Regions from separate parts of the Bacillus sp. EB106-07-01-XG149 genome, predicted to be linked through region 1. Evidence: riboswitches for the same ligand, from Rfam matches in the RefSeq annotation. Region 1 holds a riboswitch; each other region holds the start of a gene.

Region 1 (7,826 bases):
TTTGATTCTAGGGATAGTGGGTGCTGTATTAGGAATAATATCCTTTATTTACCTTAAAGATTTGGATTATATATATAAGACGGGCCTTAAGTTATTATCTGTAACATTAATCGTTATAGGATGGGTTATTGCCTGTGATTCGACCCGTTTCTATAAAAAAGAGAATAATAATGTATAGGTGTTATTATTCTCTTTTTTATACAGTCTTTAATTAGCGAACATTTCTTATGCAAGGAAGAGGGCAAGGTGCTATATGAAAAGAATGAAAAATGTAATGTTGCTATTGTTATGTTTCTTATGTTTAAGTGGTTGTAATTATGAAGATGAAGATCAGGTGAAAAAATATGTGAAAAAAAAGCACGGAATGGATGTGATTGTAACAGATTGGGGTGCTATACATGAAGGGAATATGGGACATACATATCATACTGTTCAAGCGAAAAATAACAAAAATATTCAATTTAGAGTAGAAGTAGATGGCATCTTATATTCAAGAATAAAAGGTGATGAATATCAATACGGGAAAAAAACATATGAGGAATATAAGAAATTCAAACCCATGCTAGAAGAAATTAAAAAATTAGGTTACGTGGAACCTGAAAATAAAAATGTTTTTCAATATATAGTGGATGATGATTATATAGAGGAGAAACCAACTGATAAGTTAGTATTAACTTTAAAAACGAGTGACAAGATTGATTACAGTCAATTTGAATCAAAAGAATTAGATCGTTTATATGCTTTATTCCAATTCATTCAGAAGAGTAATAAAAAGATAACAAAACTTGAAATTGAGGATCATAATGGTGAATCTATAGGCTTACCTTTTCATAATGTGCAAAAAGCTATAACGAAAGAAGAACTGCTTTTAACAATGAAAAACACTGTAAGCGGTTATTGGACATATTTGATTCAAACTGAAACAAAAGTAGGCGAAAGGTTAAATGAAATTCAAAATGATCGTTTTGTAATTGAAGATATTACTTGTTCAAACCCGAAAGACGGCAATTGTCTAGAGTATGAATTGACTTTAGTTTTCAATGATAGTGAGATAAAATATAGAAATGATTCCTATGTAATAGAGGATTTGAGAAAGGTAGTCACTATTCTTAAAGAAGAACTATATAATAAGGAATTTAACATATTTTTAAGGAACAAGGATGGAACAAGTTATTCACTCTGGCTATCATCAGAAAAAATCAAGAAAAATGATAACATAGAAGAGCTAGTAAAATAAAGGTATAAAGAAGAATTTTAAAGCACTTTTTACGTTTATTATTGCTTTATTCAAAAGGAAAAAACGCTTATACTTCATTTTTGAAGTATAAGCGTTTTTGTTTAAAATACTTAAAAAGAAAAATCTTTTGGCAATGTCCCACTTTTTATTACCGTTCTTAACCCATGTTTTATAATCCAAGGGTTAACTGGATGCTGTTTATGACGTAAATGTTGTAACCATTGAAAAACGAGTTCTTTATCTTCTTTCGTAATATCGTTAATATGATTGGCTACTGATTTTTGGACATATTTAGAAGGATCATTCATTAATGGCTCAAGAAGCTTTAAATTATTTGTAAAGTCACCTTTCAGAGCTCCCATTTTTTTAGCCCACGGAAGTCTTGGTCTTGTACCTTCGGAAACTAATCTTCTAATGTGGCTGTTTTCGTCATGAATCCACTGTTGTAATATGTGTAGTGTGTCTTCATGGTATGTTTTGAGAAAAGGCCGAATGGCATATTCAGCAGTATTCCTTTTTGTTATTGCATACATGGCGTTACATGAGGTTTCAAAATCGTTAAGCCCATATTTTTCAACGTATTTTGCAATAGGCATGTACATATATCCGTTTGTAAATGTGCCTACTTCTGTTGTGTTTTCTGGCCCCAATGTTTTCAGTAAAATATGTATTGCTGCATTAAAATCTTTTTGTAATGCATCGTGTAATTCATCTGCTATTACTTCTATACGTTGCTTTAACTCTAATTTTTCAACTTTACATGTTACGGAAGATACGAAGTTTCTTTTCGGAAAATTAGGATCGTGTTTACAAATAGAATCAGCCATTATTTCTGCTAATTCTTCATTAAATAAAAATTTTAACGGAACATATTTACCCATTTTTTCACCTCATTTGTCAGCTGAAAACAATTTTTATTTTTTAATCGACAATCCATAAACTAAAGTCTCACTCGGAGTCGTAATACTAAAACCTGTCGTCTTATAATCAAGTTTCACCGTATCACCAGTGTAGTCTTTCGTGAATGAATCCATTTGTACGATAAACTCGGCATCTTTATATACAACATCATCTGCATCATATGTATCCCAAATTAAATCAACATCAACGAAAATACTACAAGAGTTTGTCATTGTTCCTCTAATGCGAATGATCTTTTTATCTTCACGTTCTAATTTATGTATAGCTGCTTTTGCTTCATCAGTAATACGAATGTTCATGGTATCCCAACCTTTATATATATTTCCTTTATTATTGCAAAAACAGGAGAAATAGGGAAGGGAGAAGCATCGGAATAAAAAACGAGCAAACATATTTGTTTGCTCGTTTCACTTTATTTCAATTCACATTTATCGAGCGGAATCACTTTCGTTTTCTTCGTAAATTTATATCCTAACCATAGTACTAAGAAGAGTGGTAAACCGATGTAAGAAACGAGTACACCGTTCCAATCGATTGATTCGCCCATAAATGCGCCGTAGTTTTGACCTAAAATTACGATGACACAAAGTGCAAATGCGAAAATTGGACCGAACGGGAACCATTTTGCTCTATATGGTAAGTCTTTCAAATCTTTTCCTTGTGCGATATATGCTTTACGGAAACGGTAATGACTAATTGCAATTCCGACCCATGCGATAAAGCCAGACATTCCAGATGCGTTTAATAACCAAATGTATACAACACCGTCACCGAATAAAGAGGCAATGAAAGCGATACTACCGACAATTGACGTTACGATTAATGCGTTAACAGGTACACCGCGGCTATCTAATTTACCAAGAAACTTTGGTGCTTTTCCTTGGCGAGCTAAGTCCCAAAGCATACGAGTTGATGCATACATACCAGAGTTACCAGCAGACAATACTGCCGTTAAAATAACAGCGTTCATAACAGAAGCAGCAAAGGCAACGCCCGCTTTTTCAAAAATAAGTGTAAATGGACTTACTGTTACATCGCTTGCAGCAAGGCTTTCAGTCGTATAAGGAATTAATAAACCGATAACGAGAATCGCAAGGATATAGAATAAAAGAATACGCCAAAAGATAGAACGAATTGCTTTTGGAATGTTACGCTCTGGATCAGCAGTTTCACCAGCAGCTACACCTAATAATTCAGTTCCTTGGAATGAGAACCCAGCAGCCATAAATACACCGATAATTGCCATAATGCCGCCATTAAATGGTGCATCTGCAACAGTGAAGTTTTTAAAGCCAACAGATTCGCCGCCCATAATTCCGAAAATCATCATAAAGCCGACAATTAAAAAGATAATAATAGTAACTACTTTAATAAGTGCGAACCAATATTCAGATTCACCAAACCCTTTAACAGATAAATAGTTTAAAAGGAAAATAATAGCTAAACATAATCCACTCCAAATAAGAGAAGGGGTATCTGGGAACCAAAATTTCATAATTAATGTTACAGCAGCGAGTTCAGCAGCAATTGTAATGGCCCAGTTATACCAATAGTTCCATCCAAGTGCAAAGCCAAGGGATGGATCAACAAATTTTGTTGCATACGTGCTAAAAGATCCGGTAACAGGCATGTAAGCCGCGAGTTCAGCTAAGCTTGTCATTAAAAAGTAAACCATAATTCCAATTGCGGCGTATGCGACTAGTGCACCGCCAGGACCAGCTGTATGGATGACACCACCGCTGGCAAGAAATAGTCCGGTACCGATTGTACCACCGAGAGAAATCATCGTAAGGTGACGAGATTTTAATCCGCGTTTTAATTCACCTTGTCCTTGTGTAGTTTGCGTTTTAGAGGTAGATTGATTTGTTGCGCTATTCATGTTCAACACTCCTTTTCTTGTAGGTTAGGAAGGAGCGGGGGAGAAAAATACAAAAAACCGCCAAAGGAATTAGGCGGAACGTTTCACAAATAACCACCCCATCATACCCTTCCGTTAAGATAGCACCCCACGTTTACACGGTAATTTTGTAAACGTGACAGTTCTGTTCCTTTCGGAGACAGCCCCAGCTCATATTTCCAGAGAAGAAATATAAACTTCGGCAACTTTTCCTTTCAAACGGAGTTGGTGACATTCTCTGTGTCTCGTCCGTTTTACTCATAAAAGTCGCAACCTCTACCTCATCGGATTGATGAGGATTTGATATATTGCTAAGATTTTTAATATATGGCAATTGTAATGACTTTCTGAATATATTGCAAGATATTTTGTTAGGAAAAGTCAAAAAATATCGGTTATTGTATAGGAAACGCTTGCAAAACTCCACCCGAACCTACTGTTATGTAACAAAAAACAAATAAATAAATTGTTATACAAATGTTTCGCAAAAAATATTGAAAAACCCTTTAAAAATAAAAGAAAATTCTGAAAAAATAATTCGACATTCATAATAAGGTCATATTTTTTGTTATAATTAAAAAAACGTTTAAGCAAAAAAGGGGAAATTAACATGAAATTAGAAACAGAAAGACTCTATATAGTACCGTGTACAGAAGAGAGTATGCAAGTTGCTAACGAGCAAGGATATAACAGTGGTCCGCATATTGTAGGGCATGTAGAAAATGTAAAACAAAATAAGGTTTTATTACCTTGGGGCGCGTGGTATGTCATTCGCAAAGAAGATGACATCGTTCTAGGTGATATAGGATTTAAAGGGAAACCAAATGAGGAACATACAGTAGAAATTGGTTACGGATTTATTGAGAAATATTGGAATAAAGGGTATGCGACAGAAGCTGTAAGAGAATTAATAAATTGGGCTTTTCAAACAGGAGAAGTAGAAACGATTATTGCGGAGACACTTCTTGAAAATGATAGCTCGATTCGTGTATTAGAGAAATTACATATGAAGAGAATTGACACTACAGAAACGATGATTAATTGGAAAATAGAAAAATAAAAAATACCGCTCGAAGTATATCGGGCGGTATTTTTATCGTTATGGTAGCATTTGTTTTTGATCATTCGGATATCCGGCTGTCGATGCGTTAGAACGCTTGGAATGATTGCGAACAGCAATGAAAATAGAAATAATAACGACAAGACCAACTGCCACGTAAGAAAGTGAAATAATAGTTGGATCAACTTTAAATGTAGTAAGCAATGTACGAATGTTTGTAAAGATAATAAGGCCACCAACTAATACGCCAAGTAAATGAGAAGGAACGATGCGTACTAGCCATGCAGCGATTGGTGCCGCAACGATACCACCGAGCATGAGAGAAAATACCCAAACCCAGCTTACTTGTTCCCATCCAAGTGAAATGAAAAATCCAATTGTTGCAGCGAGTGAAACAGGAAATTCGCTCGTATCTACAGATCCGATAACTTTTCTAGCTTCATTTCCTCTTGCCAAAAGTACAGGTGTCGTAATCGGACCCCAGCCACCACCACCAGTTGAATCAACGAATCCAGCGAATAAGCCAAGCGGAACAAGCTGTTTTGCAGACATACGTTTATTTGAAGTAACAATTTGTTTTTGAATGATGAATCGTAATAAAATATAAACCCCTAAAGTAAATAAAAATACGGAAATGTACGGTTTAATTACATCGCCAGGTAAATTGCTTAAAAAACATGCCCCAATAAATGCGCCAATTGCTCCTGGTAATGTAAGCCTGGAAACGGTATATTTATCAACGTTTCCAAATTTGATGTGAGATGCACCAGAAGCGGCGGTTGTAACGACTTCAGCTAAATGAACAGATGCGGAAGCTACAGCTGGTGCGATACCAAACATTAATAATAGTGAGGTAGATGTTACCCCGTACGCCATTCCAAGTGCCCCATCAATCAATTGAGCGAAAAATCCGATAATAGCAAAGACAATTAATTTCTGCATAAATAATCCCCCTGTAATAATAAATGAAAAAGGCACTTTTCCCGTATGAGAAAAGTGCCTTTGGTTTTTCCAATCAGCAATAATTAAATTTGTTTCATTATAATACATATTAATCGTATAAATCAACTGGGTTTTAAAGTTTTTTGAATTGAATGAAAGAAAAATAAAATATACAATAAAAGGATGGAGAGAAAGGGGAGAAAGACATGTTACGATTTGATCATCTCGTACACGCAGTATATGGTACACCGGAGGAAGCGGCAAAACAAATACAGGAGCGTGGATTTCATACTGCAATAGGCGGAGAGCATATTACTTGGGGTACTTGGAATAGTTTATGTTATTTTGATTTATCCTATATAGAATTTTTAGCAGTTCAGCATGAAGAAAAAGCGAAGAAAGCAGACAATCCATTAGTACAAGAAACAGTAGTAAAATTACAAGACGGAGAAGGAATGCTACAAATCGCAATTCGAACAGATGCCATTGAAGACCTAGCAAATAATTTTAGTAAGCACGGTTTACATACGATAGGACCATTTGAAGGAAAACGTATAAGAAAAGATGGCCGTCTTTTAGAGTGGAAAATGTTATTTGTAAAGCAAGAGGAAAACAGACCGAAATTACCTTTCTTCATACAGTGGAATGAAACGGATGAAGAAAGAAGAAACGATTTACGTAACATAGGAACAATCACTGAACATAAAAATAAAGTACAACAAATTGAAACGATTCATTACGCAGTGAAAAATGTTCGAGAAACAGTACGGAAATGGAAAGAAGTAATGGGGCTAACTGCAAGCTCAATCACAAAGAATGAAGAATGGAATGCGGAGTGTCAAAGCGTATCATTTGGTGATGTTCATGTGCAGTTTTGTGAACCAATAGGAGAAGGGTTAGTACTAGAACGTTTGAAGCATCATGGCGAATATCCATTTGCAGTGGAGTTTAAAGGTGAAAATAAACGAGAGCATGAAGTGTTAGGTAGTTTGTACATATATTGATAGAGGTGAATGTTGTGAAGGAAATGCTTAGAGAGATAGAGAGACAACTAGAATGGCATCGTATTGTAAAGTGTACAGCTATTTCAAAAGGTTTTTCACATGAAGAAAAATATAAAGTTGAATTAAAGAACGAAGAAACTTATTTTGTGAAAGTATGTGATGCTGTTCATTTTGAACGTAAACAAGAAGAATATACGTATATGAAACAATTAGAGTTATTACATATTCCAACGCCCAAGTTAATTCATTTCATAAAACTTGAGGAATTAAATAAATGTGTACAAGTATTTGAATGGGCCCAAGGTGTAAATGGTGAAGAAGGTTTAGGGAAGCTATCGGTGGAAGAACAGTATAATGCAGGAAGAAAAGCAGGGGAAGTATTAAAGAGGATCCACTCAATTGGAAGAGAAAGTGCAAGTAATAAATGGGGAACGGTTCGATGGAATAAATACGAAAGATACGTAGAAGCGTTAGCAAACTATGAAATAGACTTCCTTAATTTGAAGCCAGTATTAAGTTTTGTAGGGGAGCATAAACAATTATTGAAAAATCGCCCTATTACCTTTTTACACGATGACTTCCATCCAGCAAATAGTATGATTCATAATAAGGAATTTATCGTTATCGATTTTGGAGGATATGATTTTGGCGACCCAATACACGATTTTTATAACGTAGCGATTTTTACTACAAGAATAAGTAAACCATTTGCGGTTGGACAAGTTCACGGTTATTGCGTGGGAGAACCGTCACTTCATTTTTGGC
Region 2 (7,826 bases), on a different contig from region 1:
CCCTGATATTGAAAATTTAATTTTATTGAGCGAAATGTATAATGTTACGCTCGATGAGTTAATAAAAGGGAACCGAAATTTAAAAGAGAAAATACATATTGATGAAGATGAGGATTTTGAGAAAGAGAATGAGTTTGGTTTTTATATTGGGTTTGGTTTGCTAATTGTGAGTGCTTTCATTGATTATGAAGGAATGCAAGAGATTTTATTAGGAATTGCACTATTCATGATGGTTTTTTACTCTGACGTGAAGAAAGTTATTTTGAATGAGTTCAGATCGTTTTTTAAAAGAAAAGATATATATGATAAGAAGTGAGAAGGGTCCGTTATATTTCCTAGGAAAGAGTATAACAAGTAATTGAATTGTTTTATAATGATTTCGGGATGTTGATAGTATGTTAAAAAGTTTAAACAAGCATAACCCCGTTCTAAAGCTAGGACGGGGTTCAAAATCTAAGTTTTATTAAGCGTAAAGTTCTTTCAAATATTTTTACTTCAGTAAAGACGTCTAATAAAACATTACTTATTTGTTACCGAGTTCTTCCGCTAAACCGATTAAAATTCCTTCGGTTCCACGAATGTAGCAGAGTCGATACGAGTTCTCATACTGAACTACTTCACCAACGAGCTGAGCACCATGCTTAGTCAGTCTGGATACCATTTCGTCAATGTCTTCAACGGTGAACATGACGCGCAAATAACCGAGGGCGTTTACAGGAGCTGTCCGATGGTCTGCTATAGTAGGTGGGGTGAGAAATCGAGAAAGTTCAATTCGGCTGTGGCCATCTGGCGTAACCATCATAGCAATCTCTACGCACTGAGAACCGAGTCCAGTTACGCGACCAGCCCATTCACCTTCAACAGTAGCTCGCCCTTCGAGATTCAAGCCAATCTCCTCGAAGAATGAGATTGCGTTATCAAGTGATTCTACAACGATGCTGACATTGTCCATTCGTAGTAATCGGTTGTTTGCCATAGTTTTTATCTCCTTTTATGTATAAATTTATTATTTAATTATCCTCATAATTATACTAAAATCTTTTCTAAACAAAAAACATCTTGTCACAGCGTAGGAAAATGTGACAAGGTGTTTTCGGGCATAGTATATAAAATCTTGTTAACGAATAACACTTCGTAAACCCTTTACTATTGAAATATGCGCGAACTTTATTTCGTGAATGCTATCATTTCAAGAATTTGATACTGTAATTGCTATTCGATAGAATAACTTCGACTTTCCCACAAAACAGTCCTATCCTGTTTCTATTTATATAGGAAGGAAATAGATTCATATATTTTTTAAAGTTTTACCGGTGGAAATTAACTCATCTGCACTAAAGGCTCAATTTTTGCCATAAATGATTGATGCAGCGCCTCAACACCTGTTACTAAATGAAGGCGGTCAATAACGACAGATACTTTAATTTCTGATGTACTTACCATTTTAATATGAATATCTTCTTCTTTTAAAGTAGTGAACATATTCGCAGCAACTCCTGGATTAGAGACCATACCAGATCCTACAATGGATACTTTTGCTAAATAATTTTCATATTCTACAGATTCATAGTGAAGTGTTTCTTGATTTTGTTCTAATACCTCTAATGTTTCTTTTAAATCATTAGAATGGATTGAGAAGGAGAGGTGAACAGTTCCTTCATTTGTAATACTTTGAATGATGATATCTACATTAATATGTGCTGTTGCCAATGTAGAGAAAACTGTTGAGAGTGCACCTTGTTCTAATCCTTTCATTGTGACGCGTGTAATATTATCTTCAAATGCAATACCTTTAACGATTGATTGTTGTTCCATGTTACATTCTCCTTTTACAATTGTTCCGTTTTCTTGTTCCATACTTGAGCGAACTTCTAACATGACATTATGATTTTTAGCAAACTCAACAGCACGCGGGTGTAATACACCAGCACCGAGGTTTGCTAGTTCTAGCATTTCGTCATAAGAAATTTCATCTAATTTATAAGCATCTTTTACAACTCGTGGGTCCGTCGTATATACACCGGTCACATCCGTGTAAATATCACATTTTTTTGCTTTCAGTGCAGCAGCTAATGCAACAGCAGTTGTATCAGAACCACCGCGTCCAAGCGTTGTAATTTCATGTTCTTCACTGGCTCCTTGGAAGCCAGCTACAATAACAATCGTACCTTCAGTAAGATAAGATTGAATTCGATCTGTATGAATGTCAGTAATCCGTGCACTACTATGTACAGATTCTGTCGTAATACCAGCTTGCCATCCTGTTAATGAAATCGCGTTATAACCTTTTGCTTGTAGTGCCATCGTTAATAATGAAATAGTAACTTGCTCTCCTGTTGATAGAAGCATATCCATTTCGCGTTTACTCGGATTTTCTGAAATCGCGTTAGCAAGTGCTACGAGTTCATCTGTGTTTTTTCCCATTGCTGAAACGACAGAGACGATACTATGTCCTCGTTCATATTCTTCAATAATTAAATTTGCTACATGTTGGATGCGCTCAACGCTTCCAACAGAAGTGCCACCAAATTTTTGTACAATCGTTTCCATTACGAATTCCTTCTTTCATCCATTTTTAAGAATAGATTAGGACATATATAGATCCCAATATTCCTGTAGTTACCAGAGAAAAACAAAAAACACCATCTCAAATAAGTGAGGATGGTGCTGTTACAGGAAAAGGGAAACAGAAAACGGAGCTAATAAAAAAACCGCCAAAAAAGGAATACCATAAAAATGATATCTCTTTTTTGTAGATAGCTCTTCATACATACACTTCTGTACATATGACAGTTCTGTTTCTATTCGAAAACAGCCCCAATCGATAAATGCAGAGAAAATTATCGATTTCGGCAATACTTCCTTTCATCTAATTTCATAGACATCTCTGTGTCTCCATTAGAATAATCATAAGTATCGCAACCTCTATCTCACGTTTTAGGCGAGAGTGTTTGATTTATGAAGTTGTTGGTAACATTTGTTTTATAATAATTTAAATTTTTCGGGGAATCAAGTGTTTTGTATGAATTTTAAAAATTCTTTCTTTTCTTGAAGGAGTTTGTGAAAACTGTAGCAAAATAAATTCATAGCATGTACATTAAATTTATAGTGCATAGGAGGTGGAAGAATGAAGGGGAAAAAGCCTATTTATGTTTCGGCAGAAATGAACACAACAATGGAAAAATTATGGGTATATACACAGGAACCAGATATACATATAGAATGGGATGCTCGCTTTACTGAAATTTCGTATTTAAAGAAAAAAGAAGGAGAACCGCAGAAGTTTTTATATAAAACTAAAATTGGATTAGGACTTGAAATAGCTGGTGAAGGGGAATCGATAGGAGAAATAAGAAAAGAAACGGGTGAACGGATTTCTTCTTTAAAATTTTGGACAGCAAATAAATTATCACTTATTCAAATAGGGCGTGGTTATTGGAAGTATACACCGCGTAAAGAACACATTCATTTTGAGACGCAATATGATTACGATACGAGGTTTGGTCGTATAGGAAATGTAATAGATTTCTATATGTTTCGTCCGTTATTAGGCTGGGCGACTGCTTGGAGTTTTGATGCTTTAAAATTATGGTTAGAAAAGGGACTTCATCCGAGATTACTAATTAGAAGAACAATGACATATTGGCTTGTATGTTTTTTGTTTGCTTTTGTATGGATGTATCAAGGAATAGTGCCGAAACTAGTGTTTACTCATTCAGAAGAAGTAAAAATGCTATCTGTGATAATTGGTTCAACGGAATATAGTATTTTTGTACTTAAAATAATTGGATTATTAGAAATTATTTTTGGTGCCATATGGCTGTTGCCATTTCCAAAACGAAAAGTATTTATCGTACATATTTTTATGTTAATAGCTTTAACGATAGCGGCGGGTTTTACGAATATCGTAAGCTTTACAGAGCCGTTTAATCCAACTACATTAAACGTTCTACTTATGGGGTTATCGATTGTCGGTTATATAAATAGTTCTGATTTACCGAGTGCAAAAAATTGCAAGAGGAAGAGAAAGGAATAATGTATGGCTAATATGTATGAAAGACTATTAGGGGATTCTTATAAAAAACTTCATCCGAAATTACAGAAACGCTATGAGATCACGGAAGAAAATAGCTTTACTGGAGAAGGAGAAATGGATGAAATTTACGGAGGTTCTTTTTTCGTAAAATTGATATTAAAAATTGCATCGAAGTTTAGAATGTTTTTCTCTGAGCGGGGGAAGGAAGTGCCATTTACAATACATAATACCGCTGAGCGAGATGAACATGGAAATGAACTTGTGCGGTGGAATCGTACTTTTTATTTTCATAATAAGAAAAGATACTTTAACGCCATTATGCAGATGGATGAAGAGAATAATGAAATTTTAGATTATTTTGGTGAACCGCAAATACTTGTTTCTACATTGAATTTTCATATTGATGAGGTGGGGGCAATGCATATTTCTTCAAAGAAACAATGGTTTTACATGTTTGGAAGGAAAGTCCCGTTACCTAGGTTTTTATACGGAGAGGCCAACATTGTAGAAAGTTATGATGAAACACTACAATGCTTTCGAATTCATGTACAAGTAAGCAATCCGTTAATTGGTTCATTATTTTCATATAAGGGAACATTTGTAGAGAGGAAATAAATGATATGAAAAATATAATAGTTGGGTTTGCTTGTTATATTATTTTTCTAATATGTGAGTGGTCAAATATAAACCCGGTGGAAGCAATTATTTTATTATCTATTTTGTTATTTATACCGATGTCATTTTGCATCATTGATAAGAAAACAAGAAATGGATCGTATGTATTCTTTTATAAATTTGTATCGCCGCTATATCCAATTGCAGCAATTAATGCAACGTTAGCTTTCGTAACAAATCATTATTTCTTTGCGTTACTTTGGTTTGTATATACAGGAATTGTTGCGTTATTTGGTATAAGTAGATTGCTAGAAAGAGGATGGAAACCGTTAGAGGAGACAGCTATCGATAGTGCGTTTATGTATTTGTTTTTAGGTGGTTTCTGGTTTTTTGCTTCTGTAGCAAAGCTTTCCATTATGCACTTTAGTTCCGACATTGTTTTGCTTACAGCTGCACACTTTCATTATTCGGCATTTCTATTGCCGTTATCAGCTGGTTTAATTGGGAGGAAAAGAGAAAAGAGAAGTAAAGTATATGATGCTATTATGTTTGTCATCGTCATTTCACCTATGACAGTTGCAATAGGAATTACGTACTCGAGGGTATTTGAATTTTTTGCAGTGTTCCTATATTTATGTGCTATTTATAGTTATGGGATTTATGTTTGGTGTACGAAATTTAATGCTGTTAGTGCAAAAGTTCTCCTAATCATATCTTCTAGCACACTCATGGTAACAATTATGTTTTCACTTGTATATTCATATGGGAATTTGAAACATGTAATGACGATTACAATTGCTCAAATGGTTTGGATTCACGGTGTTGTCAATGGAATTGGAGTAGCGTTACCCGCATTTGTCGGCTGGATGATTGAAAAGAGTGCTCCGAATCATAAATATTACGGGAAACCAATGAGCAGGTTAATAGGAAATACGACAGTTGGTGAAGCATTTTTACATAACAGAAGTTTAATAGATAGCAAGGAATACAAAGGTTTAGTTGATAATATGAACGATTTTCATAGTGAGGGATTTGACATGGCGAAGATTCCTTTAAGTATTACTCGTTTTTATGAAAATACAAAAGAGTATGAGTTACAATCGCATATTAAGTGGGCTCGTTGGTTTCGTCCGGTTGCATTTTGCTATGAGAAAATGAGTAAGCGTGTAGGACAAATACATTTAGGAATGGGCGGTAGGTGGGAAACGATGCATGGCTCTATCGTCGGGATAATAGATGAGAAAGATGGAAGAGAGAATGTAAGGGCTTGGCTAAGAAAAAATGAAGCAGGAGAATCTATTTTTGTAGCTCTTTACTCAAAGCACACATATAAGAGCGAGACATATATGAATATTGCATTACCTTTACCATATTCGAATATGACGGGGGTTTTAAAATTATGTAATAAGAGTAATGATTTAATCATTACTAGTAAGCTGAGAAGAAATGGTAAAGGAGATGAGGGGATTTATTTACATACTCGTTTCTTTACAATTCGTTTACCGTTAGCAGAGACTTTTATTATAAAGGAGAACACGAATCACATATTAGAAGCTAACCATAGAATGTGGATATTTGGAGTTAAGTTTTTAGAAATTGATTATGAGATTAAGAAAATAGAAGGAAAGTGAAAAAAGCTTGGAGAGATACCAAGCTTTTTTTACGTATGCGTAATTGTCATAGCAACTTGTTTATCTAAGTCTTGGTCCCAAACACGTTGAATTTCAAACGTACCTATTTCAAAAAATAATGGGAATCTCTCTTTAAACCAATCTTGCATAGGAAGATTTAGTGCTGTATCGATTGCTACCCATGATAATTCGCCTTCAGGAGGATTCAAAAGGAGTTCACCTTCAAATGAATCTGTCCAATAGTTAAATACCATATATCGAACATTTTCTTTCGGATTTACGTATTCATCTAATCCCTTAAAAGTTAAATTTGAAACAAGTAATCCAGTTTCTTCTTTTACTTCTCGTTTAGCAGCTTGAACGATACTTTCTGGGAAATCTACTTTTCCGCCAGGAGCGATGTAGCCAGGAAAACCTCGATGATCGGGGCGTTTTATAAGTAAAACTTCATTATTTCGCTGGATCATACACATTGTATAGATGCGGTGCTCGATGTTATGAGAATTTTGAGGCATAATAATGTATTCTCCTTTATATTTATTTTGATAATTTTACCATAACATAATGGTTTCTTATATAATCGAAAAAGAATATTGGGAATTTTTAGTGATATATAATAAAGTCTATAATCATTTGAAAAAAGGAGAGAGAAATGCAAGGGGACGTACAAAGAGAAAAAGCTTTGGGGGATGCCGGCATTATCACCGTATTAATTCCATGGTTATTTAATGTTCATCATCATTTTGAAGCATATGTGTATGGATTAGGAATGGCATCCTCTGGTGTTGGAGCTGTAATTGCCGCCTAATATTTGGCGTGAGAGAACGGTGGCATAAGCGGGGATTACTTGCCTATGGTGGTGTATTAATAAGTGGTTATACGCTTTTAATAATGCCATTTATTGCTTGGGCACCTGCATTAATTGGATTAATGGCAATTGAAGGGTTCGGTATGATGATATTTGGACTCATTTGGGAAACAAGTTTACAAGAGCTTGTACCAGAAGAAGCATTTGGAAGAGTGGCAAGCCTTGATATGCTAGGTTCATTTGCTTTAGTGCCACTAGGTTATGTGGTTGTAGGATGGTTAGCTACTGTCATAGGTGGCGAGATAACGATTATAACACTAGCTATATTAGTACTTGTAACAATTGGAGTAGCATTATGTGTACCAAGTATTCGACGATTTGATTGATGATATAAGGGAAAGGAGAATAACTTATATGATTATAGAAAACTTGAACGATATAGTAGCAAAGGAATTGGCCAGCCAATACACTTTGCAGGAAAAGGTCTTTGAAGCAAAAAATTTCACAGTCTATATCGCCACCCATAGAGAAAATAAGCTAACATATAATCAACTAGTATTAGTAAAACATCTTTGTAACGAAAAGCCTTCCGTACATATTTGGGACAAGAAAATTAGTACGGAAGCAACAGAACTAGAAATCACAGAAGAAGTAACGGAAGCGATTCAATCTGGTTTTGTAAATGAAGAATAAGCCCTAATCAAATTAGGGCTTATTCTTCATTAAACACAAATGT
Region 3 (7,826 bases), on a different contig from region 1:
TTTGTGTTTATGTTAGTAAATAGTTTAGGGTCTGGACTTATGAACCCTGCGACAGAGGCGATGTTAATTGATGTGAGTACACCTGAAAATCGAAAAGTGATGTACACCATTAACTATTGGGCTATTAATTTATCAATGGCAATTGGAGCAATATTTGGCGGATTACTATTTGAGAACTATAGATTGCAATTGTTTATCGGATTAACAGTTATTGCCGTTATTACTTTATATGTGATGGCTGTATACATGGAAGAAGTGTATGTAGCGAGAAAAACAGTAGAGAAGAAAAATGTATTAAAAGATATGGCAGATAGTTATACAGTCGTGATGAAAGATAGAGCATTTTTAATTTTTTGTGCAGCAAGTATATGTACATTGTCTTTAGAGTTTCAAATTAATAATTATTTAGGAGTACGTTTACAGCAGGAATTTGAAACAGTGCACTTTTTATTCGGGAATGGTTTTACGTTTGATTTAACAGGTATTCGAATGTTGAGCTGGATTTCAGCAGAGAATACAATTTTAGTTGTGTTATGTTCAGCACTTCTTATTAAAATGCTAAAAAGCTTCAACGATTTGAAAATTTTATATATAGGTTTATTCATTTACACAATTGGATTTACAATACTCGGAACGAGCAATAGTTTATGGGTCTTATTAATTGCAGGGCTTTTCCAAACGGTAGGTGAGATGATGTATGTGCCAGTACGTCAATCTATTATGGCAGATATGGTGCCGAATGAGGCAAGAGGTTCATACATGGCGATTAACGGAATGGTCTTTCAAGTAGCAAAAATGAACGGGGCATTAGGCGTTATGCTAGGCTCATTTATTGCATCTTGGGGCATGAGTGCTCTGTACTTTATCGTTGGTATGAGCAGTATTTTATTATTTATGAAGGCGATTGGGAAAGAGAAGTATGAGGATGAGAGAGGGGGTTCTCAGATTGGATAAAACTATATAAAAAGCGAACGAACTGGACTCGCTTTTTATATAATTTTTAAAACGGATCAACTTCAGCTAAATCTGGAGTGGTACTAGGCTGTAGTAAAAGATTTTTTAACGTTCCTACTTCAGAAAGAGCTACTAATATGTAGCCACTAATCAGTACAATAAGCCCAATGACGCGTAACGTTTGTAAGCTCACTTCATTATTATTCATTTCCGTTGGATTTGGGGGCGTTGAAGGTGGATTGTTATTCATAATTAAAGCTCCCATCTTTTGTATTTATATATGTGTAAAATCATTGTTTAACTTATGGATAGGAATTGTATAGTCATTTTCACTATATGAGAACTGCCTATGAAAAGTGATTAGAAATTTGGGGACGAGAAAAGGGTGGAATCCCAAAGATTATTAAAAATGAACTTTTGGATTCCATCCTTTTATTTATCCCATGCTATTTGTGGAAGCCGGATTTCCTGAAAACACCCGGTTGGTGAGAAGTAATAATCAGTGGGGGATGAACAAAACCCCACTGATTAAATTTTTTTTCATACAAATAAAAGGAGGTTAACCAAACTAGCTACCCTAATATACGCAATGATTCTTCAATAAACGCTGGGATATCCTCTGGTTGTCTACTTGTTACTAGCTGATTTTGGCATACGACAACCTCTTTGTCATGAAAATGTCCACCAGCATTTTTTAAGTCGACCTCAATAGATTTATATCCAGTCACATCGCGTCCTTCAAGTGTTTGTGCAGTGATGAGTAATTGGGGGCCGTGACAAATAGCAAAAACAGGTTTTTTCGCATCCATAAATGCTTTGCTAAAGCGAACAAAACGTTCATCTGCACGAAGCATATCTGGGGAAAATCCGCCTGGTATGAAGAGGGCATCAAAGTTATCTGGAGAAACATCATCAATACTTTTATCAATTACGACTTCACTTTTTCCTCGTTTACCGTGTACCGTTTTACCTTTTTCCATTTCAATAGTTGTTAATTCATATCCCTTTTGATTAAAAGCTTCTACTGGCTCTGTGTATTCTGTGTCCTCGAAATAATCCGTTATTAAAATAGCAATTTTTTTACTCATTCTAATCCGCTCCTTATATTATATTATATTATCGGTTCCAGAATCATCCTTGAGCAATGTCTTTTATAAAGTGAAACTTTAATTCATATTTTTTCATTCCCTCCAGTTCCTTTGCCCTGTTACTTTAATACATACCCTTTTTGTTAGCGCGTAAACATGTATTATCGTTTTTGTATGTAAAAATCATAAAATGTCGGTTGTTTCAGTGATTCTTGTTTGAGGAAGAAAAATAAAAAAGCCAAGGAGATAATTTATCTTCTCCTTGGCTTTAAGATAATTCTTTTCGTTAAAACGCAGAAACGCGTTGCTTCGTTTTTGGTACAATAATAAATTTGATCCAGAGTACCCCGATAATCATAATGATAAGGCTATGTAAAAATTGACCTGTAGCAATGAGTATAACACTTGAAAATACAATGAGTTGAATGCTTAGTAATATAAAGATTAAGCGAAGAAATTCATTCATTCGTTTTTCAGTATTAATTGGATATAATGCTACGATAATATTTCCCGAAAAATATTTCCACAGGGAACGGAGCTGCATAGAAATCATATATAGGACGATATATGCGATAGCGCCTTTTACGTATATGTTTGGTATAAAATATAAGGCGAAGGCACCGATTAAGCCTAAGCGAATATATATACCGAAATAATCATTCCCGCGTAAAAATGCTAGTGTATGTAAATAGAAGAAAGTTGCTCGTTTTTTATGTAATAAAGGTTCAATCCAATTTGTAAGCCATTTTCTTTTATTTACTTGCTTATTCAGTTGCGGAACATCGGTGAAAATGCTAGCAAATTGATAAAAACGGACGTTCATTTTTTCTTCTTGCTCGATTATGTAATCCCACGGTATTCGTTTTGTAGGCTGTTTTTTCGTATATAGAAGTAGGAAAGCAAGTAGTAAGAGCAATCCGCCTAATATGAGAACATGTGCCGAGTAAAACAGCATGAAAATGATTAAGGCGTTACAAGCAATACGAATAATGAACCATATATTTTTTTCATGACTATCACGCCAGATCCAATGTGTATACATGTTCCAAGCTTTTATAATCATTAAAACGATAAAGATTGTACATAAGAAAGGTACAGTTAATTGTAATGATTGCAGTGCAAGTGGAACGAGAATAAGGAACGTAAATAATAATGGGAAAAGCTGAATGATGTAATTATATAGAAGAGATTTTTTAAAATAAGATGTTAGTTTCTCTTCTAATGCAAGCAAATAGACAGCATCAGGTTTTTGAATAAATGTACGGATAGGACATCTCGTTATAATCGCTGTTAGGACGATTGTAATAAGTAATAAAGATAGTCCTTTAGAAGGAGCTGTCTTAAGAAACTTTGCATAATAGTAAGCACCTATACAGGCAACGAAGATAAAGCTATATAGTAAACCGTTAATCATACGTGCAAAGTATGTAATGATATTTTGAATATGTTGTTGGAAGCGGCTGCTCCATAGTGATTCAATTGACATGTTTTTCACCTCTTTGTTCTATTATATATGTTTTACAAAAGAAAAAACGAGCAAATTGCGTTACGCAACTTGCTCGTTTTTCTTTTCGTTATTTTTTTTCTGATCACGATTCATTAATGGATAGAAGGCAAAGCCAATTACGAATAAACCAATTCCGAGAAGGAACGTTTTTATATCGGCTGCGCCGGTTTTAATAACCCATAGTGCGTAGCAAAGTGCGATCACTGCGATTATGCCATCTGTAATTCTTGCCCGCATTTCATTTTTATATGTTTCACCAGTTGCGACTAGTTTTAACTGGAAGATTGGTGAAACGAGATATGGAATGAGGTAGGCTAGTGTTGATACGGTAATAACGAATGTATAAGCTTCCGCAATTGTTCCGGATAGTGTTGAGAATAAGAACACTTGCGACATAATGTTTGTTAGTCGTAATGAGTAAATTGGACTTCCTTTTTTATTTGTTTTCGTGAAGAAGGAAGGGAAGAAACCTTCTTTTGCTGCTTGATACGGTACTTCTGAGCTTAATAAAATCCAGCCTAATATAGAACCGAATAGGGAAGTAAGAGCAAGTAATGCCATCAGTTTCCCGCCGCCATGACCCATTGCAGCATTTAATGCATCTGCTAATGGACGTTCAGAAGCTTGTAATTTATCAACGTGAAGTACACCCATTGTTAAAATGGTAATTCCTAAGTAAATCGCAACTGTAATAAGTAATCCTGCAACTGTTGCGCGTTTTACTGTTTTAGGAGAGGTAGCACGGTTTGATAAAAGTACTGCCGATTCAATTCCGATAAATGCCCAAAGCGTTGTAAGAGCAGCTAAATTTACTTGTGAAAGAAGGCCGTGTGATACACCTGATTTATCGATCATCGGTGTGTACCATTGTCCAAACTTAGAAGCTTCGAATGCAAATAACGTAACGACGATGAATAAAAGGAATCCAGTTACTTTCGTTGTTGTTGCTAAGAAGTTTAGCTTTCCAGCTCCACTTACACCGTTTGTTAATATAATATGAGTTCCCCAAAGTAAGATGGAACAAATCGTAAATGTAATTAGTTTTCCGACTTCTATGTTAAAAGAACCGATTGAAAATAGTAGTCGTGTATCTTTCATAATTGGGAAAAAGAGTGATAAATATCCCGCGAAAGATGTAATGATGGCAACGTTACTTGCCCAGTTTGCAACCCAATATCCCCATACCATACTGAAACCAGCCATTTTTTTCTTTTTTGGTGATGAGAATAAAGCATATGCATGACTTTGTGGTCCTGTCGTTAAATCAGGACGACGAATTGCTAAATTACCGAAAACAAGAGCTAGCATTAAAACACCAAACCCTGTTGTTAACCAAGCTAAAGTGACACCGAGAGGGCTTGCTGTTTGTGCCAACGTACTTGGCACCATGAAAATACCAGCGCCAACCATGTTACCGACAACGAAAGCTGTTAGTACCCAAAAGCCCCATTTTTTTTGTTGCATAGAAAATACCTCCAAAGTTAGTATAACCAAGTCAAGCGAGGAGATATGTATGTCTTCTTAGTAGAGAAGAAAAGTCCCAAACAAAACAAAAAAAGCACGTAATTTGCCGCTACATGCTTTCTATCTTATAAGAAACCCACGACATACCTCTCGATAGCTCTCCACAAACGAAACGTTTCGTTTGTGACAGTTCTGCACTTATTAAATGCAGACCCAGCAAGTGTGCATGGTGGACACGACTTACTTCGGCAATCATTCCTTTCTCATTCCTTCATCAATGCCACTACATCTCCTGAAACGATACTCTTAATGATTGCAACCTCTACCTCACCGAGATACGAATGAGGATTTAAATATTAAATTAACGTAGTTAAGAGTAACAAATGTATTTTTATACGTCAATGGATATAGTAATAATCAGATTATAGAGAAGAGTTTGTTATTAGGAATGAATAATTATTTGATATAAAAAGAAGCTAATCTAAAACTAGATCAGCTTCTACATATAAGATTAAACGAAGTTTAATACAGTTACTTTTTCACGTGTCATAGACTCAAGGCTCTTACGAATACCTTGTGCGCCCATACCTGAACCTTTTACACCGATGAATGGGAAGTGGTCAGGGCCGCGCTCTGTGCGTCCGTTAATTTGAACAGAACCAGTTTCGATTTTGTTAGCAATTGCAAATGCTTTGTTAATGTCTTTTGTGAAGACACTTGCTTGCAAGCCGAACTCTGATTTGTTAGCAATCTCAATTGCTTGCTCATCTGAAGAAACACGGATGATTGGAAGGATTGGGCCAAATGGCTCTTCCCAAGCAACTTTCATTTCTTCTGTTACGTGGTCGATTAATGTTGGGTAAATTAAGTTACGCTCACGTTTGTTACCGATAACGATTGTTGCACCTTTTTCAACAGCGTCGTCAACTAAACCTTGAACGAAGTCAGCAGACTTGTCGTCGATTAATGGAACGATTGTGCTGTCTTGTTCTGGAGATCCAACTGATAGCTCAGCTACTTGCGCTTTTAATAAGCTAACAAGCTCGTCTGCTACGTTTTCGTGTACAAGTACACGTTTAATAGCAGTACAACGTTGACCAGAGTAAGAGAATGCACCGCTTACGATATGGTTTGCAGCATCTTGTAAGTCAGCATCTTCACGAACGATACCAGGGTCTTTACCACCAAGTTCTAATACAAGTGGAATCATTGCAGCTTTTTTCGCTAAATGTTTACCTGTGTTTGTACCACCTGTGAACGATACCATATTGATGCCTTCGTGTTCTACTAAGTAGTCACCAATTACAGAACCGCGTCCTGTAGCTACGTTTACAAGACCTTTTGGAAGGCCAGCTTTATGAAGTGCTTCAACCATTTTAATACCACTAATTGCACCTTGAGTTGCTGGTTTGAAAATAACAGCGTTACCCATAATTAATGCTGGTGCAAGTTTTGCAGCAGATAAGTTTACTGGGTAGTTAAATGGTGCGATTGCTAATACAACACCAAGTGGTGCGCGTTGGATGATCGCAAGTTTAGATTTCGTTCCGCCAGGGAAGCTATCGCCCATCATGCTTTCTCCGTGCATATGAAGAGCTTCTTCGATTGTGTAACGAATGAAATCAGCTGTACGAACAACTTCTTTCTTCGCATCTTTATAACCTTTACCGACTTCTTTCATAATGATATCGGCAATTTCATCTTGCATATTTACGAGCTCATCAGCCCATTTATATAAATATTTTGCGCGATCTTGTAGAGAAGCTTCCGCCCATGATTTTTGAGCTTCTTTTGCAGATGCAATTGCTTCATCTACTTCTCCGCGAGTAATTGCTTGTACTTGTCCAATTACTTCGTGTAAGTATGGAGATGGAATTTCGATTGTTGCTCCCGAAGAGCTTTCTCTCCATTCTCCGTCTAAATAAAATTTGTACGTATTGCTAGTTGTCATGATTAGTCCTCCTAAAATAGCAACTTGTAAGAGTGAGTATAAGGTGATTGTAGGGTGTTTGATAGCATTTTTCAAATGAAATGTTTGTGAAAACGATTTCTTATTCTTTTTTTATTTTGTATGCCCTTTCTTACAGAAAATTCCCTTATTTCAAAATGATGTAGCGTATATTTTTATTCGATTTGTAAAAAAATAATTGACAGAATACTCAATAAAGTTGTAAGATTATAAATGGAAAATAAATGAAGGGGGTGTGCGTAATGATTGTAATCGTAAATGTAATGGGCTTAGCTCTGTTAAATGGCAGAAAACATTCATATCATTACGCAACCCGTGCGGATATATAAGGCATCTTTGTCTTATAAAAAGCGTACGTTGCGTATATCGTAACGTACGCTTTTATGCATTTTTGTGCATATCGTCAAGCGGCGGTATGCTTTTTTTTGTTTATTTTCCACGTTACTATATAAAAATTTGGAAGGTGGAAAAATGTGATGAGACTGTATGGATTACGAAATGTAAATGTGATGGGTCTGGATAGTGGGTAAAGAAATGGGAGTGAAACGAGAACGAGAAGGGAGAGGTTACATTGTTATCAGTATTACTAAAGCTAAAATGGTTTTTTAAAGAGCATTGGAAGAGATATAGTATCGCCATTGGAGCTCTTTTAATTGTGAATATAGTTGAAGTCATTCCCCCGAAAGTGTTAGGGGTTACGATTGATAATATAAAAACAGGAACGTTAACGAATGCGGCAATTATGCAATTTATTCTTATTTTAATAGGGGTTACGGTAATTGGATATGGTCTTACTTTCGTTTGGCAACATCAGCTGTTTGGGGGAGCATTCGTACTGGAGAAG
Region 4 (7,826 bases), on a different contig from region 1:
CTCTATTAGTTTCTCTTTAAATTTCTCTGCTCCCCAGTCTGCAACTAGAAATTTCAAACGAGCTAAATGACGTTTTTCGCGGTATCCAAAATCACGGAATATCGTAGCAATTGCAATCGCTACCCCCTTCACTTCTTCTGGTAAAACGAATACATCTAATTCATCAGCTAAATATGGACGAGCTGATAATCCACCACCTACTTTTATATGAAAACCAACTTTTTTCTCGCCATCTATTTCTTTCGTAGCAGGTGTAAATGCAACACAGTTAATCTCTGCGTTTGCTGAGTTATAAATGTTAGAACTAATAGACATTTTAAATTTACGTGGTAAGTTAGAAAACTCTTCATTATGTTGGAAATAGTCATATACCTCTTTCACAATACCAGTTGTATCAAACAGTTCATTTGCATCAATGCCAGCAAGTGGATTCCCTGTAATATTACGCGTTATATCACCACAAGCCCCAGCTGAAGATAACCCAACTCTTGCTAATCTTTTAAAAATATCTGGAATTTGATGAATTTCTAACCAATGAAACTGAATCGCCTGTCTTGTCGTAATATCTATTACGTCACGCCCATAATCTTCAGCGATAGAAGCAAGCACTTCTGCCTGCGCGTTCGTAATAATCCCTGATGGAATATTTACACGCATCATAAAATAACCAGCTTCTTTGGGACGTTGTAAATACAACCCTGCCCATTTGAATGCGTCCCACTCTTCTTTCGGAATAGATTCGAATCCATTCTCCGCATAGTAAGGAATATCATTAAAAATTTCCAATCCATCTTTTTTTAATTTATTTTTCTCAGTCTGATTTAATTTTTCATTGTTAGCCCATACTTTTTCATAACTCATTTTTTAATCCCCCTATATAAAGTGAAACTTTAATCAGTGGGAAGTGTTCATCCCCCACTGATTATTAGTTGAACCAATCGGGCATTTACGGGCAGTTCATCTCCCACCTAACTTCTTTGCCCTAGCCAAATTTCGAGATGGGAGTTTTACTGCCCGGCAAATAGCGGGGTAAAACCACGCTCTTGTAAGTACTTCACGATTTGTTCTGCACATTCTTCAATAGAATACTTGTGCGTTTCTACAATTAACTCTGCCTTCTCTGGCTCTTCATACGGTGAATCAACACCAGTAAACTCTTTAATATCACCCTGTCTTGCCTTTTTGTATAACCCTTTTGGATCACGTTTTTCACACTCTTCAATTGGACATTTTACAAACACTTCTATAAACTCATCTGCCGCTAATAGATCTCTAACTTGTTTTCGGTCTACTCGAAACGGTGAAATAAACGCTGTAAGAACAACAGTACCTTGATCTACAAATAGCTTCGCCACTTCACCAATCCGTCTTATATTTTCCATACGATCACTTTCAGAAAAACCTAAGTCTTTATTTAAACCGTGGCGTACATTATCTCCATCTAGTACATAGTTTCCAATATTCTTTTCAAATAGTTTACGAGCAACCGCGTTCGCCACCGTAGATTTACCTGAAGCTGATAGACCAGTAAACCAAACTACAAAACTATGATGCCCATTTCTTACTCTTCTCTCATCTTTTGAAACAGATGCTGTATGCCAAGTAATATTCGTATCCATGTCATTCTCTCCCTATTCGGTTACTACTTCTTTTTTCAAACCTTTAATTAGCACTTCCACTACTTCTTTACGACTAAATGTACTCGGCGGAACCTCACCGTTTCTTAATAGTTCTCTTACTTTCGTACCTGATAAAATGACATGATCCTCTTTTCCGTGTGGGCATGTTTTCGTCGAAGCCATCGCTTCACATTTCGTGCAGTAAAAACTATGTTCAAAAAATAACGGTGTAATCCCTAACTCTTCCACTGTAAAGTTTGTAAAAATTTCTTGTGCTTCATAAGTCCCGTAATAATCTCCTACTCCTGCATGATCGCGCCCTACGATAAAGTGAGTGCATCCAAAATTCTTTCTGACTAATGCATGGAATATCGCTTCCCTCGGTCCTGCGTAACGCATTGCTGCAGGAAATACACCTAAAAAGACACGATCTTTCGGATAATAGTTTTGAAGTAATACTTCATAGCTTTCCATCCTTACATCAGCAGGAATATCGTCCGACTTCGTTTCCCCAACGAGCGGATTTAAAAAGAGACCATCTACAATTTCCAGGGCAGATTTTTGAATGTATTCATGGGCACGATGTACCGGATTTCTCGTTTGAAATCCAACCACTGTTTTCCAACCACGCTTTTTAAATTCTTCTCTCGTTTCAATTGGATCTAAATGATAAGAAGGAAACGGATTATTTTCAAAGCGTTTTGTAAGAATAATAGCTCCCCCGACATAAAAGTTCGGTCGTTCATATAATTTTTTCACTCCTGGATGAGCCTCATCCGTCGTTTTATACACAAGTAACGCTTCTTTTTCCTTGTCAGGCACAAAAATATCTTCTATTTGAATGACACCATATACATTTTCAGCGTTAACAAGTTTTACTTCCTCTCCAGCTTTCAGACTCTCTGCTACTTCTTCTGTTACTGGTAATGTAATCGGTATACTCCATACACTCCCGTTTGCTAAGCGAAGCGTTTCTACGACCGAATCATAATCTTTCTTTCCTAAAAAACCAGTAAGTGGGCTATATCCCCCTGTCGCTAATAGCTCTAAATCACTTAACGCAATGTTGTCTAGTTCAATTTCTTTTTCGATTTGCGATACGTCGTAAGTCTCCTCTATACGGTTTACTAATTCGTTTCTTATACTCATTTTCTATACCCTCTCTTAGCTTTATTTTCAAATTCATCTTATTGGTAATGAAGACCACATTCTGTTTTCACTTTTCCAGACCACCTACCATCTCTCGAATCTCCACCCTCACCTACAGGTAACGTACACTTCTCACAACCAATACTTGGATATCCAACATCATGCAGCGGATTATACGGCAAGCTATGTTTGTATACATATCGCCACACTTCTTTCCACGTCCAATGAATGAGTGGACAAACTTTAATCGATTGAAAACGATGATCTTGATTTATAAACTTTGTATGCTTACGTGTTTCTGATTGTTCCCTCCTTAAGCCCGAAATCCACGCTTTTTCCGCTGCTAATGATTTTTCTAACGGTAAAATTTTTCTAATTTTACAACAAAGGTTCGGATTACTTTCCCATAATTTCTCACCATGCAACTTCGCTTGTTCATCAAGTGCAAGTTCCGGCTGTTTTTCTATAATATTTAATGAAGGAAATCGTTCCCGCACTTTTTGAATTAATTCATACGTTTCTCGAAAATGAACATTTGTATCTAAAAATACAACTTTAGCAGATGGATTTACTTGGTTTATAAGATGCAGTAATACCATCCCTTCCACTCCGAAGCTACATGCATATACAATTTCACTTTTATATTCTTTATAAGCCCAACTTAATACTGATAGCGCGCCTTTCGTTTCATCTTCTTCTGAAAATGGAACATTATTTTCTTCCCACGTTTCATACGTCAACATGTTTTTTCCCCCTGTAAAAGCAAAAAGACGGTTTTAACCTAATATAATAGGTTAAAACCGCCTCTAGTTTTTCTAGTCAGCGCTTTTTACTTTAAACGTACCTTTTCACTTTTCTCTAATTGAATGACTTTCCCATCTTGCACAACAATTGTAATTGAACCATATTTCATATCAGCAAGCATCGCTTGAATTTTCTCAGATACTTCCTCAAAATGTTCCCGTACACTCACGCGAACAGCCCCCCTTTTTATTCATAAAAAAAATCTTTCCCATTTCGAAAAGACTGTTCGGTAATATATTTTACCTTATCTTTCAAAATGGATTCCATTTTGCTGGATTTAGCACCTTGCTTTCTATAAGCAGGTTGCCGAGCTTCTTCGGGCCAGTTCCCTCCGCTTCTCTTGATAAGCTTTGTATTTGTATTTTATCACAATTCTGATTTTTTTCAATCCTAGTTTTCCGATATATTTTAATTATTTTATTTTACAAAAAAGGAATTGCCCATCCGAACAACTCCTTTTCTCTATTTAAACAAGTTCTTTAATACGTATGCGATCGTTCCCAATAATATTTTCATATGTTTCGCGTTCTACAACAATTTGTGATGTGCCGCCTTTCGCGAAGACGACAGCTGGTCTACGAATTCGATTATAATTATTCGCCATCGAGTACCCGTATGCCCCTGTACAAGAAATTGCTAGTAAATCGGCAGAAGCAACTTTCGGTAGAGTAATATCCCAAATTAACATATCTCCACTCTCACAGCACTTCCCAGCAATCGAAACAAGTTCCTCATTCTCATCATTCCCTCGATTTGCTAACATCGCTTCATAACGAGCGTTATATAAAGCAGGTCTTAAATTATCAGTCATCCCACCATCCACTGATACATATTTCCGAATACCAGGAATGTCTTTCACAGATCCGACTGTATAAATTGTCGTTCCAGCATCACCTACAATACTACGGCCTGGTTCAACCCATATTTCTGGCAAGGGATAATTACATACTGTAAATTGTTCCCTCACTGCACTTGTTACAGCTCGCACATATGTCTCAAGAGTTAATGGCGTATCTGACTCTGTGTAGCGTATTCCGAATCCTCCGCCTACATTTAATACTTTTACTACATAGTTCGCGCGTTCTCTCACCTGTTCTAAAAATTGATGAAGAACTTCAATCGCTCGAACAAATCCAGCCGTTTCAAATATTTGCGATCCGATATGTGAATGAATTCCTAACACATTATAATTTGATTTTTGTAAAGCAAGCTCAATTGCTTGCATCGCTTGACCATTTGAAACTCCAAACCCAAATTTCGAATCATCTTGACCTGTTGTAATATATTCATGTGTGTGCGCCTCTACTCCAGGCGTTACACGGATTAATATGTTCACAAATTGCCCATGTTGCACTGCTAAATCATGCAAAATTTCTAATTCTAAGAAATTATCTACGACAAAACAACCAATATTTGCCTGCAGAGCCATCACGATTTCTTCTTCTGTTTTATTATTGCCGTGAAAATGAATACGAGATGCTGGAAATCCCGCTTGAAGCGCAGTATATAATTCCCCACCAGAAACAACATCTAATGACATATTCTCTTCACGAGCTACTCGGCACATCTCCATGCACAAGAACGCCTTGCTTGCATATGCTACTTGATAAGAGAAACCACTTTCTTTAAACGCACGATGAAACGCGCGGCACTTTCCTCGAATAGACTCTTCATCGTATACATAAAGTGGTGTTCCGTATTGTTTTGCTAGCTGCGTCGTATCGCACCCTCCAATTTCTAAGTGTCCTTGCCCATTGATTCGGCTTGTGCCGTGTAAATACATTTGAATTCCTCCCTTATTTCCTCTAAAACTCATAACCCCAATCTTCTATTCATTGCAGCACGCTTTTAGATAGACAAAAAACGCGCGGAACAATGTTCACACGCGTTTCTTATTAGGAAAAATATATATTGAAAAAATAAACGAGTTGTTATCTCCTCAAAATAAGAAACCGCATCAACATCTCCAAATAGCTCTCCATAAAAGAAATATTATGACAGTACTACATTTATTCAATGTAGTCCCAATATATGAATAAGATGGTTATTCTTATATTTCGGCAATAGTCCCTTTCAACCTATGATCACAGATTCCATTAAATCTCCCATAGCTTACTCTTTCCTATCGCGGCCTCTACCTTTGAGAGTAGATGAGGTAAGTCTATTTAATTTTCAAACATCTAATTGTTGCTATTAACAATACCAAAGGACCATTTTATTTGTCAAACAATTTTTTATATTGTTTTTTTACAGTTTAATTTCGTATCATTTGGTAAGCGCTTTACTGAAATCTTTGACACTTCCCATTCGCCTTCTTCATTATTAAATGTAATCGTTACCTTCTCAAATGGTGGAGCAATTTTCCCAGCAACTCGTTCATACTTCGTTACTTCAATACTTGCTTGAAATAAATATGTACCGCTATACACTTTTTTTAAACTAATAATTTTAGGACATTGATAAGGCTTCAAGCTCCCATATTGCTTTTCAATTGCTTTATTTATTTTCGGAAATAAAACAGAATAAAGGGCATCTTCCATAAGAGGTGCATCATATTGGGCTACCGACACACTCGGTGAAGCAAAAAGTATAACACTACTGCATACTATAAAATATAATAATTTTCGCATTATAACCTCCGTATTATTACACGATTCTTTCTGCGCACGATAATTATCATACATAGAAACTCCGTTTTATTGTCTCCCACTGCCCTTTTTCTACTCAATTATTATAAAAAAGCCCACAACTCTCTTTTATTTTCGTATAATGATACTCATAGTATAATAAACATAATAACAAAGGACTGTTCGTATATATAAAATGAGGCGCTAACCAAACCGGCTCACAAGAACTGTCATGCTTTTTAGGAGAGGAGTATATTATGCTACAACGTCTGTTTCCAAAACTGCGATTTGCACTCGTTGCAGTCGTTTTATTATGGATAAAAACATATATTGTGTACAAGCTAGCATTTGATATTAAAATTGATAATTTCTTTGAAGAATTTATGCTTTTTATTAATCCGCTAGCTGCGTTACTTTTATTTTTCGGTTTTGCTTTACTTGCATCTAAGCACCGAAACCGCATTATAATTGGAATCAGTTTTATACTGTCCTTTATTTTATTTGGAAATGCAATGTTTTATGGGTTTTATAACGATTTCGTTACGTTCCCAGTTTTATTCCAAACAAATAATATGGCTGACTTAGGGACAAGTATAAAAGAACTCTTTACGTACAAAACATTACTTTTATTTGCAGATGCGATTATTTTAATGTTTCTTTCGCGTAAATTCCCAGCATTTTGTGACAAGACGCCGCTTTCTCGCACTGAGAAGCGAACTTTCTTTAGCGGTGTAACAGCTTTATTAGCACTACAAATTGTTGTTTCAGTTATTTATAAACCACAAATGTTCTCACGCTCATTTGATCGTCAAACTGTCGTGAAAAATTTAGGTTTATACACATATCATCTATTTGATATTACACTTCAATCTAAATCTTCAGCTGAACGTGTATTTGCAAGTGGTGACGGGTTCTCTGAAATTAAAAACTATACAGACTCAAAAGATAAGCAAGTTGATAAAAACTTATTTGGAGCTGCAAAAGGTAAAAATGTAATTTTGATTTCAATGGAATCTACACAAAGTTTTGTTATTAATAAAAAAATAAATGGAAAAGAAATTACTCCATTTTTAAATGAACTTATTAAAGATAGTTTTTATTTCGATAACTTCTATCATCAAACAGGACAAGGTAAAACTTCTGATGCTGAATTTATCGTTGAAAATTCACTTTATCCGTTAGACCGCGGTTCTGTATTCTTTACTCACGCAACAAATGAATATACAGCTACACCAGAACAATTAAAAAAATACGGATATTCTTCTGCTGTCTTCCATTCCAACGATAAAACGTTTTGGAATCGTGATGTAATGTATCCTGCACTTGGATATGATCGTTACTTTAATTTAAATGATTACGTAGGCACAGAACAAATGTCTGTCGGTTGGGGATTAAAAGATAAAGAGTTCTTTGAACAATCGATTCCAAAGCTAAAATCTTTACCACAACCGTTCTATACAAAATTTATTACTTTAACAAACCATTTTCCATTTCTTTTAAATCCAGAAGATCAATATGTTGATGAGTTTAATTCGGAAAGTGGTGTTGTAAACCGCTACTTCCCAACCGTTCGTTACACGGATGAATCTCTGAAATTATTTATTAAACAATTAAAAGACGAAGGACT

What was found. Region 1 has a riboswitch for lysine ahead of AC3WTA_RS23620 (amino acid permease). Riboswitches for the same ligand answer to the same signal wherever they lie in the genome.
Region 2: another riboswitch for lysine. It lies ahead of AC3WTA_RS16395 (aspartate kinase); the one in region 1 lies ahead of AC3WTA_RS23620 (amino acid permease).
Region 3: another riboswitch for lysine. It lies ahead of AC3WTA_RS24625 (amino acid permease); the one in region 1 lies ahead of AC3WTA_RS23620 (amino acid permease).
Region 4: another riboswitch for lysine. It lies ahead of lysA (diaminopimelate decarboxylase); the one in region 1 lies ahead of AC3WTA_RS23620 (amino acid permease).

The regions. Positions count from the first base shown of each region.
Region 1 covers NZ_JBYTDP010000007.1:123,173-130,998, forward strand. The annotation lists gene AC3WTA_RS23600 (hypothetical protein) at 1-178, shown strand, start outside; gene AC3WTA_RS23605 (hypothetical protein) at 254-1,237, shown strand; gene AC3WTA_RS23610 (DNA alkylation repair protein) at 1,348-2,118, opposite strand; gene AC3WTA_RS23615 (iron-sulfur cluster biosynthesis family protein) at 2,152-2,457, opposite strand; gene AC3WTA_RS23620 (amino acid permease) at 2,571-4,037, opposite strand; lysine riboswitch at 4,150-4,342, opposite strand; gene AC3WTA_RS23625 (GNAT family N-acetyltransferase) at 4,666-5,115, shown strand; gene AC3WTA_RS23630 (sulfite exporter TauE/SafE family protein) at 5,155-6,165, opposite strand; gene AC3WTA_RS23635 (VOC family protein) at 6,264-7,061, shown strand; gene AC3WTA_RS23640 (aminoglycoside phosphotransferase family protein) at 7,076-7,826, shown strand, end outside.
Region 2 covers NZ_JBYTDP010000003.1:781,571-789,396, forward strand. The annotation lists partial or broken gene AC3WTA_RS16385 (helix-turn-helix domain-containing protein) at 1-316, shown strand, start outside; gene AC3WTA_RS16390 (VOC family protein) at 524-976, opposite strand; gene AC3WTA_RS16395 (aspartate kinase) at 1,321-2,550, opposite strand; lysine riboswitch at 2,750-2,936, opposite strand; gene AC3WTA_RS16400 (DoxX-like family protein) at 3,128-4,036, shown strand; gene AC3WTA_RS16405 (DUF4166 domain-containing protein) at 4,040-4,651, shown strand; gene AC3WTA_RS16410 (YndJ family protein) at 4,657-6,282, shown strand; gene AC3WTA_RS16415 (8-oxo-dGTP diphosphatase) at 6,312-6,797, opposite strand; partial or broken gene AC3WTA_RS16420 (MFS transporter) at 6,974-7,476, shown strand; gene AC3WTA_RS16425 (hypothetical protein) at 7,505-7,783, shown strand; gene AC3WTA_RS16430 (YozF family protein) at 7,803-7,826, opposite strand, start outside.
Region 3 covers NZ_JBYTDP010000008.1:96,335-104,160, forward strand. The annotation lists gene AC3WTA_RS24605 (MDR family MFS transporter) at 1-954, shown strand, start outside; gene AC3WTA_RS24610 (hypothetical protein) at 1,001-1,204, opposite strand; gene AC3WTA_RS24615 (type 1 glutamine amidotransferase domain-containing protein) at 1,527-2,042, opposite strand; gene AC3WTA_RS24620 (ABC transporter permease) at 2,329-3,528, opposite strand; gene AC3WTA_RS24625 (amino acid permease) at 3,589-5,013, opposite strand; lysine riboswitch at 5,160-5,346, opposite strand; gene gapN (NADP-dependent glyceraldehyde-3-phosphate dehydrogenase) at 5,525-6,964, opposite strand; gene AC3WTA_RS24635 (ABC transporter ATP-binding protein) at 7,554-7,826, shown strand, end outside.
Region 4 covers NZ_JBYTDP010000003.1:461,711-469,536, reverse strand. The annotation lists gene AC3WTA_RS14750 (nitrite/sulfite reductase) at 1-861, opposite strand, end outside; gene cysC (adenylyl-sulfate kinase) at 1,008-1,619, opposite strand; gene sat (sulfate adenylyltransferase) at 1,632-2,768, opposite strand; gene AC3WTA_RS14735 (phosphoadenylyl-sulfate reductase) at 2,807-3,511, opposite strand; gene AC3WTA_RS14730 (YezD family protein) at 3,598-3,741, opposite strand; SAM riboswitch class I at 3,814-3,922, opposite strand; gene lysA (diaminopimelate decarboxylase) at 4,039-5,355, opposite strand; lysine riboswitch at 5,536-5,717, opposite strand; gene AC3WTA_RS14720 (DUF3888 domain-containing protein) at 5,807-6,202, opposite strand; gene AC3WTA_RS14715 (LTA synthase family protein) at 6,457-7,826, shown strand, end outside.